2 linked regions of the Pseudovibrio sp. M1P-2-3 genome follow. The protein of the gene in region 1 interacts with the protein of each later gene in a pairwise test. Links are inferred from orthologs where the notes say so. Each region holds a gene or a part of one and is shown on either strand. Other genes may lie near its edges.

The links. Proteins that work in one complex are often made in the same cells at the same time.
Region 2: the proteins of P6574_RS10215 (region 1) and P6574_RS04565 interact in binary tests that used the Escherichia coli proteins (3 or more experiments, as listed by UniProt). The link is inferred for Pseudovibrio sp. M1P-2-3 from one-to-one orthologs.

Annotation. Positions count from the first base shown.
Region 1 is NZ_JARRCW010000001.1:2,344,444-2,350,135, forward strand. The notes cover bases 1,883-4,811. They hold P6574_RS10215 (HesB/IscA family protein), read right to left. Parts: upstream 3,569-4,811; coding sequence 3,197-3,568; downstream 1,883-3,196. Other genes in these bases: P6574_RS10205 (GGDEF domain-containing protein), read left to right, coding at 1,883-2,407; tenA (thiaminase II), read right to left, coding at 2,518-3,177; P6574_RS10220 (SUF system Fe-S cluster assembly protein), read right to left, coding at 3,604-3,999; P6574_RS10225 (cysteine desulfurase), read right to left, coding at 4,008-4,811. Also shown: P6574_RS10200 (DEAD/DEAH box helicase), read left to right, coding at 1-1,247; more of P6574_RS10205, read left to right, coding at 1,355-1,882; more of P6574_RS10225, read right to left, coding at 4,812-5,258; Fe-S cluster assembly protein SufD, read right to left, coding at 5,264-5,692. UniProt on the Escherichia coli protein: Is able to transfer iron-sulfur clusters to apo-ferredoxin. Multiple cycles of [2Fe2S] cluster formation and transfer are observed, suggesting that IscA acts catalytically.
Region 2 is NZ_JARRCW010000001.1:1,003,967-1,009,411, reverse strand. What follows is about bases 1,241-3,922. They hold P6574_RS04565 (2Fe-2S iron-sulfur cluster-binding protein), read right to left. Parts: upstream 2,901-3,922; coding sequence 2,580-2,900; downstream 1,241-2,579. Other genes in these bases: P6574_RS04570 (MFS transporter), read left to right, coding at 1,298-2,521. Also shown: P6574_RS04580 (DUF3011 domain-containing protein), read left to right, coding at 1-396; P6574_RS04575 (AraC family transcriptional regulator), read right to left, coding at 368-1,186; P6574_RS04560 (apolipoprotein A-IV repeat region-like domain-containing protein), read left to right, coding at 4,100-5,445. UniProt on the Escherichia coli protein: Ferredoxin are iron-sulfur proteins that transfer electrons in a wide variety of metabolic reactions. Although the function of this ferredoxin is unknown it is probable that it has a role as a cellular electron transfer protein.

The sequences.
Region 1 (5,692 bases):
TTTTGGAAAAGGGCCGTGCAAGAGCACGTATGCCAAGAACACTCATACTCGAGCCTACAAGAGAACTTGCTGCTCAAGTTGAAGAGAACTTCCGAAAATACGGTGAAAACCAAAAGTTAAACGTGGCGCTCCTCATTGGCGGCGTTTCGTTCGGCGATCAAGACAGAATTTTGGAACGCGGTGCCGATGTTCTAATCGCGACGCCAGGACGCCTTCTAGACCATGTGGAACGAGGAAAGCTACTCTTACAAGGTGTCGATATCTTGGTTATTGATGAAGCTGATCGCATGCTGGACATGGGCTTCATTCCAGATATTGAACGCATCTGTAAGTTAATACCCTTTACACGCCAAACACTCTTCTTCTCGGCGACGATGCCTCCAGAAATTCAAAGGCTTGTAGACGATTTTCTCCATAACCCGGAAAAAATTGAAATCGCCAAAGCCTCCACAACTGCGGACACTGTTACCCAAAGGGTTGTTGCGTCCGAGCCTGAGGATTACGAAAAAAGGGCTATTCTGCGGGATCAAATCAATCAAGCTGAAGAGCTCACCAACGCGATTATTTTCTGCAACCGAAAACGGGATGTATCAATTCTATTCCGCTCTCTGGACAAACACGGCTTTTCCGTAGGTGCGCTACACGGGGATATGGATCAGCGTACCCGAATGACAATGCTTGATAACTTTAAGAAAGGGAATATTTCCATTCTTGTTGCCAGTGATGTAGCGGCCAGAGGTCTGGACATTCCAAGCGTTAGCCATGTGTTTAACTATGACCTTCCCCTGCACGCTGAAGATTATGTACACAGGATCGGTAGAACAGGGCGCGCGGGAAGAAGTGGCACTGCAACATCAATTGTTACAGGTAAAGATGAAAAGCTATTGAAAGCCATCGAAGAGAATATTTCCAAAAACTTGGAATGGCTTGGCTCTCCACTTGATTTTGCTGCATTCGCAGAAGAGAAAAAATCCCGGAAGCGGCAACCAAAAAGCTCGTCTTCCAGAAATAAAACAACAACTCGCAGCTCGAAAAAGGTTACACGGCAAACAAAAATGGAAGACCAGCCTGATTCTACACTTATCACAGATATGACGCCACAGCCTTCAGTGCCTGCAGCTTATCACGAACAGGTCTCCAGCAAGCCAGCTCATAGCCGTACGCACCCAGAAGACTTAGTCTTATTCAAAAACAGCTCACACGTTCCCGCATTCATTTTGCGCGAATTTGACTCTCGCCTCAAATAGCCAATTAACCTAAAATTTTAAGTTTTTGTTAACCTTGATTTAGGGTTACGTCTTTAATAACCACACTGGGGAAACCTCCCAATGTGGTTATTAGCTACGAGCTTTCGATGTCAAAAGACGAAAATATCAAACGTTCTCTTGTTTATGCAGATAGCGCATTAAAGCATATTAAAACTAGTGAAATCCCTGCATTTCCTAGAAACTATGAGCTTTGGTACAGTTACTCTTCAGGTATAAACCCAAATCTGACGCGCTCAATCAACAAGATCCTAAGTGAGACGGGAAAACTCACAGAGGAACAAGCGGATAGTATATATAATCGCTATCTATCAGTTGATCGTCTGAGTGAACGCATTGATGAGGTTGGGGGCAAAGTCACTGACAAGATTAATGATCTTGTAGAGATACTGAAGCGAAGCTCACAAAAGAACACCCTTTACGTTGATCATCTGGAAACAGCTTTGGATAAGATGGGAACTGAGCTCACACAAAGTGAACTCAAGCTACTCACTCTTGATCTTATTCGAATTACGGCATCTACATTGGACATCAACCGGGCTCACCAAGATAAGCTTCTGACTGCCCGAGACCACCTTTCCGACCTTCATGAGAACCTCGAAACCATTCGCGCTGAATCGTTGAAAGATGAGCTAACTACCCTTTATAATCGGCGGCACTTTGATCAAACTCTTGACAGAGCTGTGCAAGCGGCAAATGAAGGTGAAACGCCACTCGCTCTTCTAATTACCGATATAGATCACTTCAAACAGTTTAATGATAATTATGGCCACCAAACAGGTGATCAGGTATTGAGATTGGTAGCCATGGCAACCAAACAAAACGTGACCCCTCAAGATATAGCTTGTAGATATGGTGGTGAGGAGTTCGGCGTCATCCTTCCCCTAACTTCATTGACAGTTGCACAGGAAATAGCCGAAAAAATCAGAAGGGCAGTTCTGTCTAAAGAACTGATTAAGCGCTCTACTGGTGAGAACTTGGGACGCATAACGCTTTCAGTTGGCGTCGCTTCATTTCGGAGCGGGGATACCAGTCAAAGTCTGATAGAACGGGCCGATGCTGCCCTTTATCAAGCGAAGGGCATGGGGCGTAACCTTGTAAAAACTGAACTTGATCTTCCAGATTTTGGTCAAGTAGCTTAGGTCGAAATTTGGAAGTTTCGTGGCATCTCAGGCCTGAAACTAACGCTTACTACCTACTTTAAAAATCACCCGCAGGTATTCGTGCCTCTCCTATTGACCGCAGTTGGGGCTTAACGCCCCAACCCCATATCCCAGAAATTAACTTCTAACTGAGTGGCCTTTTCAAAAATCTCTAAAACCCGCGAATACCTTTGCTCTGTCATATACTCAGAGGCTAGAAGGTCCAATTCCTGGATCGCCTCATTAGCAAGGTTTTGGTACTCCTCACCCGCGTATTCCAATATCCAATCGTTGAAAGGATTTTCGGCACCTGTTGCATTGGAACTTTGAAGTAAGCTCCGCCCTATCTCGGCATAGCCGATAACACAAGGCGCTAAAGCAACCTTCAAATCTAACAGGTCCCCCTTCATGCCGGAATGTAGTACGAATTGAGTATAAGCTGTTGTTGCTATCTCGGGTTTGGTGTTTACCAAATCTTGCTCATGAATGCCCCACTTCTCGCTGAAACGGACATGAAGCTGCATTTCAGTATCTAAAATGGACTGGACGCCTTTTAGGCCCCTTTTCATCTGATCAAGGGTATTGCTCTTATATATTGAAAGAGCATAGGCCCGCGAGAACTCAATCAAAAATAGATAGTCTTGGGCAAGATATCGCAAAAAAGCGTCCTTAGACAGAGAGCCATTCCCTACCCCCCGTGTGAACTCATGGTCAATATAGTTATTCCAAACAACAGGACAGTCCGCTTTTAAGCGTTCAAATAACGACACGATAGAACCTTTAATACGTTTAGGAGTTTGGTAACTCTGCTGGAGAAATCTCTACAGATTCACCACACCCACAGGCAGAAATTTCATTGGGATTCTTAAACGTGAACCCCGAGCGAAATTTGGTCGATTCAAATCCCATTTTTGTACCAAGAAGATAAAGGGCGGCCGAGGGTTCAATAAACACCTTCACCCCATTGTCTTCAACAATATCATCACCAGGCTGGGCCTGCTCCACCAAGTCCATGGTATACTCCATGCCAGCACAGCCGCCCTTTTTAATTCCAATTCGCAAGCCTTCAACTTTTTCGCTGCGACTAGCCATAATTTGTTGAATTTGAGCAGCCGCCTCATCATCAACCGATATAATTTTGAAATCAGCCAACCCAGCCATCTCAATCCCTCCAACTAATTCATACAACCATGCACCTAGAAGTAGTTTAGCGCTACTCTGGCTTCATCTGACATACGGCTAGGGTCCCACGGAGGATCGAAAACCATCGTTACATCTACATGACTTACTCCAGGGACCGCGCTCACGGCATTCTCGGTCCAAATTGGCATCTCGCCTGCAACCGGACAACCTGGAGCAGTTAGCGTCATATCGATCTTCACAGACCGGTCGTCTTCGATGTCAACTTTATAGATGAGGCCAAGTTCATAAATATCAACAGGTATCTCTGGATCAAAAACCGTTTTGAGGGCGGCAACAATATCTGATGTTAGCCGCTCCAGCTCCTCTGCAGGAATGGTGGAACTATTGCTGATCTCAGTCGACTGTAACGGCTCCTGAGTGAACTCACTGATAAGAGGTTGGTCAGTCATATGGGGTCCTATCCAAACATTCTCTGGGCCTTCCGGAGTGCATCAGCAAGCCGGTCTACCTCTTCAATACTATTATACAATCCAAAACTTGCACGGCAGGTACTCGTTGCTCCAAAACGCGATAGCAGTGGCTGAGCGCAATGCGTCCCCGCTCTTACGGCAACCCCCTCTCGGTCAATCACCATAGAAATATCATGGGCATGAATACCATCTATTTCAAATGCGAATATGGCACCTTTTTCCTTGGTTGTCCCAAGAACACGCAGAGAACCTATTTCGGCGAGTTTTTCACTCGCATAATCACGAAGTACCTCCTCATGCCGCGCAATATTGTTCCGCCCCAAACTCTCCATATAATCAAGGGCTGCACCCAAGCCAATGGCCTGAACTATGGGCGGAGTTCCCGCTTCAAAGCGGTGTGGGACATCAGCATAGGTTACGATGTCTTCTGTCACGCCCTTGATCATCTCTCCACCGCCATTAAAGGGACGAAGCTCTTCAAGGGCCTCTTTTTTTCCGTAGAGAACTCCAATGCCAGAGGGGCCATACACCTTGTGCCCAGTGAAAATATAATAATCACAGTCCAAATCCTGGACATCCACTGGCATATGAACAGCACCTTGCGAGCCATCCACAAGGACCCTAACCCCACGACTATGCGCCAACCGGCATATTTCTTTAATTGGGACGACAGTTCCCGTCACGTTTGACATTTGCGTTATTGCAACAAGACGGGTCTTGTCTGTCAGAAGCTTTTCAAACTCATCCAACAAGAATGTCCCATCATCTGCCACAGGTGACCAACGAAGAACAGCGCCGGAACGCTCACGGTGAAAATGCCAAGGTACGATATTCGAATGATGCTCCAGAATGGAGAGAACAATCTCATCCCCTTCACTCACAGAGCCAACCAACCCGTAAGAAACCAAGTTAATGGCCTCTGTAGAGGAACGGGTAAAGACAACCTGATCGATGCTTGGAGCATTCAAGAATGTTCGAACTTTTTCCCTAGCACTTTCAAAACGCTCAGTAGCTGCATTAGAAAGAAAGTGTAACCCTCTATGAACATTAGAGTATTCATGAGAGTAACTGTTAGTTATCGCATCAATAACCTGTTGGGGCTTTTGCGCTGATGCACCATTATCCAGATAAACCAGAGGCTTTCCATAGACTTCCCGCGAAAGAATTGGAAAGTCCCGACGGACTTTCTCCAAATCGTAGACTGGCATTACGGGATCAATCCTTTCGCGGATGTTCATAGAAATTATACCTCTTCTGTGCCGAGCCAGCTTCTGACTTCAGCTTCCAGAACCTCAATCACAGCCTCGTTGTCCAATTCCTCAATCACTTCAGCGAGGAAAGCGATAATGAGCAGGTGACGAGCCTGTTTCTCTGGTATACCTCGAGCACGCAAATAGAACAGAAGATCTTCATCAATATCTCCTGTGGTCGCACCATGAGCACACTGAACGTCATCAGCAAAGATTTCCAGTTCTGGTTTCACACTGACTTGCGCATCATCATTGAGAACCAAAGACTGGACCATCATCTGCCCATCAGTCTTTTGGGAATCAGGAGCGACAATAATCTTCCCCTGAAAGACTGAATGAGATTGATCATCGACAACAGACTTATAGAATTCGCGGCTGTCACATGAAGGGACTGCATGGTCAACAAGCAATGTCACATCAGC
Region 2 (5,445 bases), 1.3 Mb from region 1 along the record:
CTTCAATGGCAGTTCATAGGAGGAACGGCACCGCGCTTGACCCACGGCGTGCGCGAAACGGATGATCGTGATTTTATCGCAACTTGCAACAAGCGCACAAAAACAATCGATATTGTCATGATAGCCCCGCCTGCCAGTTTCTTTCAGGGCCAAAGCACCCGTGTGTCCATCAGCTCTAAAACCTTGAGTGAAGATTATTCTGCCTTTGGCAGCTCCCCCGATAGTGAAGGCGGGGTGTCTTTGCCTGTTGTGCGGGTAGGCCCTTCGGCCCCTTTATGGAAGCAGATGATTAAGGATCGAGAGCTTGCCATTAACATTGGCGGTTATCTCAGCCATAAAATCAGCCTTTCCGGCAGTGCCAAGCCTATCAAGACTTTTTTGAAGGCCTGTCAATAGCATCTAGCGCATGTGATTCCCGGAAATACTGTCCGGGGGTCACGCCGAAAGCGGTTTTGAACCGATGGATGAACGCACTTGGCCCTTCATAGCCCAGCTTGTGCGCCACATCGCCAACACTTCGCCCCACAGCAAGGAGCTCCAAAGCCCGAAACAACTTGGCTTGATTGCACCAACTGCGAAAACTCAGCCCCGTTTCAGCCGAAAATCGGCGCTCAAAGGTGCGCTGAGACAAGGCGCAGCTGGTTGCAGCCTCCGCCAGCTGGGGAATGTTTGAGGGGCAACGCACGATCCCTTTCGCCAGTGTTTTGAGCCTGTCATCTGTGGGAAACGTGAGCTGCAGAGGAGCCACGGGCAGTTTAGCCATCTGATCCACCAGCACCCGCGCCAGCCGACCCACCGGACCTCCGGCTTCATAATCGCGCGGCTCGCCCATCAAGGCCATAATCAACTCACGCAGAAGCGGGGTTACCTGAATTACCTGAGGAACTTGCGGCAGGTCCTCACACCACTCCGCGCACACATAAAGGGTGCGGAACTTGGCAAAAGCCATGTAACTCGTTTCATGAAAAACGCCCACAGGCATCCAGACCGCCCGCTCAGGTGGAACCACAAAACTCCCGTGATCTGTTGTCACCGTCATGGTGCCGGATAGGATATGAAGCAACTGCCCCCGCTCATGACAGTGACGCGCCCCACCCGCTTCCTTTTCCATATCAATGGCATAGGCAATAATGGGAGTTTCTTCCCGATGAGACGGGCGGGTGAAGATTTCCGGATGTTCCTTCATGGCAACCACTTTGGCGAAATATCAATATTAAATGGCAAACTAGCGATAACACGGCAGAACTAACCTATCATACAGATAGTCTTTCAAACAATACACGTTGAAGAGGCAGGAATGTTCAGCAGCCTGAAAGACCCCAAATACGGGTGGCGCTCCCCCGTCATCTTGCTCATGCTGATGGCTGTTGCCATGCAGCTTTCTTTCGCGAGCTGGTGGAATTTGGTCAACAATTTCGCAGTGAATACCATCGGCTTTACGGGTAAGGAAATTGGTATTCAGCAATCCATCCGTGAGATTCCAGGTCTTCTGGCATTCACTGCGGTTTTTGCGCTCCTCTTGTTTAAAGAGCAAACCTTTGCTTACATTTCGCTGCTGCTTCTTGGCATTGGTGTCTCAATTACCGGGTACTTTCCCTATGAGATCGGATTTTACCTGACCACACTGCTCATGTCCTTCGGGTTTCACTACTATGAAACCATGCAGCAGTCCCTTTCCTTGCAGTGGCTGCCCAAGAAGAGCGCGCCTGCGACCATGGGGAAAATTCTGTCCGTTGCCGCTGCCGCCCAGCTGATGGCCTACGGAGCTATCATGCTCACATGGCAAACGCTGGAGCTTTCTTTCCAAACAGTTTTCCTGATTGCAGGCATCTCCACCATTCTTCTGGCCATCGCCATTTATGCGGTATTTCCCCGCTTTGAAGGCGGTGTAGCCCAACACAAAAAGCTGATTCTGCGCAAGCGCTATTGGCTCTATTACATGCTCACGTTCATGGGCGGGGCGCGGCGCCAGATTTTTACCGTTTTCGCTGGCTTCTTGATGGTGGAACGTTTTGGCTATGCAGTGCACGAAGTGGCGGGCCTGTTTTTAATAAACGGGCTGATCAATATGTTTATTGCCCATAAAATCGGCGCTCTCATTGGCCGCTTTGGCGAACGCACCACACTCACATTCGAGTATATCGGATTGATTGGAATATTCCTGCTTTATGCATTTGTGAGCAACCCATATGTGGCCGGTGCCCTTTACGTCATAGACCACGCCTTCTTTGCCATGGCCATTGCCATGAAGACCTATTTCCAGAAAATCGCAGACCCTGCCGATATCGCACCAACCGCAGGCGTTGCCTTCACTATCAACCACATTGCAGCGGTATTCATTCCGGTTGTATTTGGGTTGATCTGGCTTTATTCGCCCGAAGCCGTGTTTATTGCGGGTGCGGGAATGGCAGCTGTGAGCCTGTGTCTATCGCGCCTTATTCCACGTGATCCCTCACCGGGGAATGAGTTGGCCTGGGGCTCGGCGGACAAATCTTTCGTCCAGCCAGTCGCTGCCGAATAATCTACCGACAAAAAAGCCCGCAAACTCTGCGGGCTTTTGCATTTAAAGAACTATTTTCTCAGCCTTGAGTTTCAGGAATGTGCACCACAATCCCGTCCAGAGAATCGTCCAGCTTAATCTGGCAGGATAGACGGGAGGTATCGCGAATGTCCTGCGCGAAATCCAGCATATCCTCTTCCATTGGCTCAGGCGAACCGGTTTTTGCAGCCCACTCCGGGTCAACATAAACATGACAGGTAGCACAAGCGCACGCACCTCCACATTCCGCCTCGATACCGGGGACCATGAATTTAATTGCTGTTTCCATTATCGTGGAACCGCTTGCAGCATCCACATCATGGCGCTCGCCCGCCGCGGTGATAAAGGTAATTTTCGGCATCTCTACTTTTGCTTTCGACAGCGTCTTGAATATCAAAGTTTCACTCAGATACTCATTAACTGTCAATCATTCAAGAAAAACTACAGATCTCCAAACCTCATCAAGTAATAGCCCTAGGGGTAAAGCATGAAGATCTCCCCCCGATTCTAGCGAGTACCTCGACTTGGAACAGGCCAGTTTCACAGAATGGATTTTTCTTACTTATGGTACACGACAGGCCGCGTTGCCTTCAAACGACCCCACCAACAATTCATCAATTTACTCAATATTTTAGAGCGGAGTCTCACCTGATTTACTAGATTATAACAGATGAGAAATCTACCGTTGGGGAAGAGACAAACTTTATCGAAGCCGACTGCCATAAAATAGCCTTAATTTGAAAGGTCGTCCCAATATGATTCTACCGTTAAGAGAATCACAGTTTGCCAACAGGGTTTTCCAAAGGGGAACATCAATTTATATTAAAAAGAGCCTCCTAGATCAGCTGAGTAAAACCACGTTTCACGCTAGGGGATTTAGTTAAACTTTTAGCATCTTATTGCAAAGATACGGCATGTTTTCCTCATCTCAAACCACTTTTTGAAAAATCAAATTGTTAACGACCCTATCCTTCCTCACAGCCTCCACTCTCCAAGGGAAAATCCAGTCAACACATAAAATCCATCAAATATAAAACGATATAATCGTTTAAATACAACAAGATAACAAAATTTAAAAAATCAATTTCAGCAATTTGGGCACATTGATTATTCGGATATTCATCAAGTATTCACTACCAAAACACAGCAAATTCCCTGATCTTTGTTAAGGAATATTGACAGGCATGTCCCAACGGAGGTGCTCAGCGCTCACAACTATGACCTTCACTCATTCCTGTTTTCACCAGTAAGCCCTTTCACGCTCACAGGCTTTTGCCCTCACAACGTTCTTCGAATCAAGCTCAAGTTCTGTTGTGCAGATTGCCGGTTTATGTCATTAGATAGTTTTATCGGGCAATATGGGAGCAATTCTCCAAAACCCCATCGTTAAAGATGACGAGCGGTATGCGGTGGATAGTTTCAATCGGAAATTAGGGCACACTCTTTCAACAGCGGCACCTGTTTTTCAGATCCCATCATTGAGCCGATATCTCAAGCAAAGGTGGCGAATACCAATGCTTGCGGGTCAGAAGTTTAGAGTACGGACACGAGGCGACAATTATGGCAAACACCCCGAAGGCGAAAGCTCCGTCGGAAGTGGCACTGTCGGCAGTTGAGGAAGCATTGGCCAACGATTTTGGCTCCACAACAAATGCTGAATCACTTTTCGGAATGGATGCAAAAGGCAAGGGCGAACCGGCAACGGTTCCAACAGAAGCCTCCAACACCAACCAGAGCAGTGACACCTCACAGCCCGATGCAGACGGTTCAAGTTCAGGGTCTTCCGCCCAACGTCGGCGCAACCGTGGCATTCGCCCGCCAGCCGCCCACAACGATGACCGCCAGTCCATCGGCAGCCTCATGTTCTCCTTGCAGCGCAAACCGTCCAAAGCTCCTTTCTGGTTTGCTCTGGCCATGTCGATCATCTGGACAGGCCTTGGTTCGTTCTTCAGCTGGAAAACATTCTCCATTTCAAATGAAGGCTCCACCTTAGAGCAGTTGATCACGAATCCGCAGATCCTGCTCTCTGCTGTAGCTATTCTTGTCCCTGTTGCTTTCTTCTGGATTATGGCTGTGATGCTGTGGCGTGCGCAGGAGATGCGCAATGTCGCCCAGAGCATGACACAGGTTGCCATGCGCCTAGCTGAGCCTGAGGAAGTTGCCAAAGAGAGCATCTTGAATGTTGGACAAGCCATCCGGCGCGAAGTTTCCGCGATGGGAGATGGCATCGAGCGCGCCATTGCCCGTGCAAGCGAGCTGGAAGTCCTCATTCACAAAGAAGTTTCCTCATTGGAAAACTCCTACCACGACAACGAGCTGAAAATTCGCCGTCTCGTGGAAGAGCTTGTGAGCCAGCGCGAGGCCATCAAAGCCAATGCCGAGCTGGTGCGCGAGACGATTTCCGGTTCTCATGAAACTCTTTCCACCCAGCTTTCAAGCACCTCCGAGGAATTCGCCTCCTCTGTCGACAGCGCCCGTGAACGCCTCACACACGCTATTGATGATGCCCTTGAAAAAATGTCTGGCAAAGTTGAAACCCGCATCAACTCAGCTGCTGACAGCTTCAGTGAAGCCGGATCAGAACTGGTCTCCTCCCTTTCCGTACGCGGGGAAGACTATGTCGAGCGCCTCACATCAACCGGCTCCAATCTGGTGGATGACCTGACGAAATCCGGCAACCAGATTTCCGTTCGTCTGGAGACCCATGGAGACGACATCAACAAGCAGTTTGCATCAACAGCAGACAAGTTTGTTGAAGGACTGACCGAACGGGGTAACGAGCTTAACAACCGTCTTGCAGGCACCTCTGAAAGCCTGATTTCAACCCTCTCTTCCAGCAGCTCCGAAATTGGCGGCGCTCTGAGCACAATTGGTGGTGAAATCATTGAGGGCCTGTCAACGCGTGG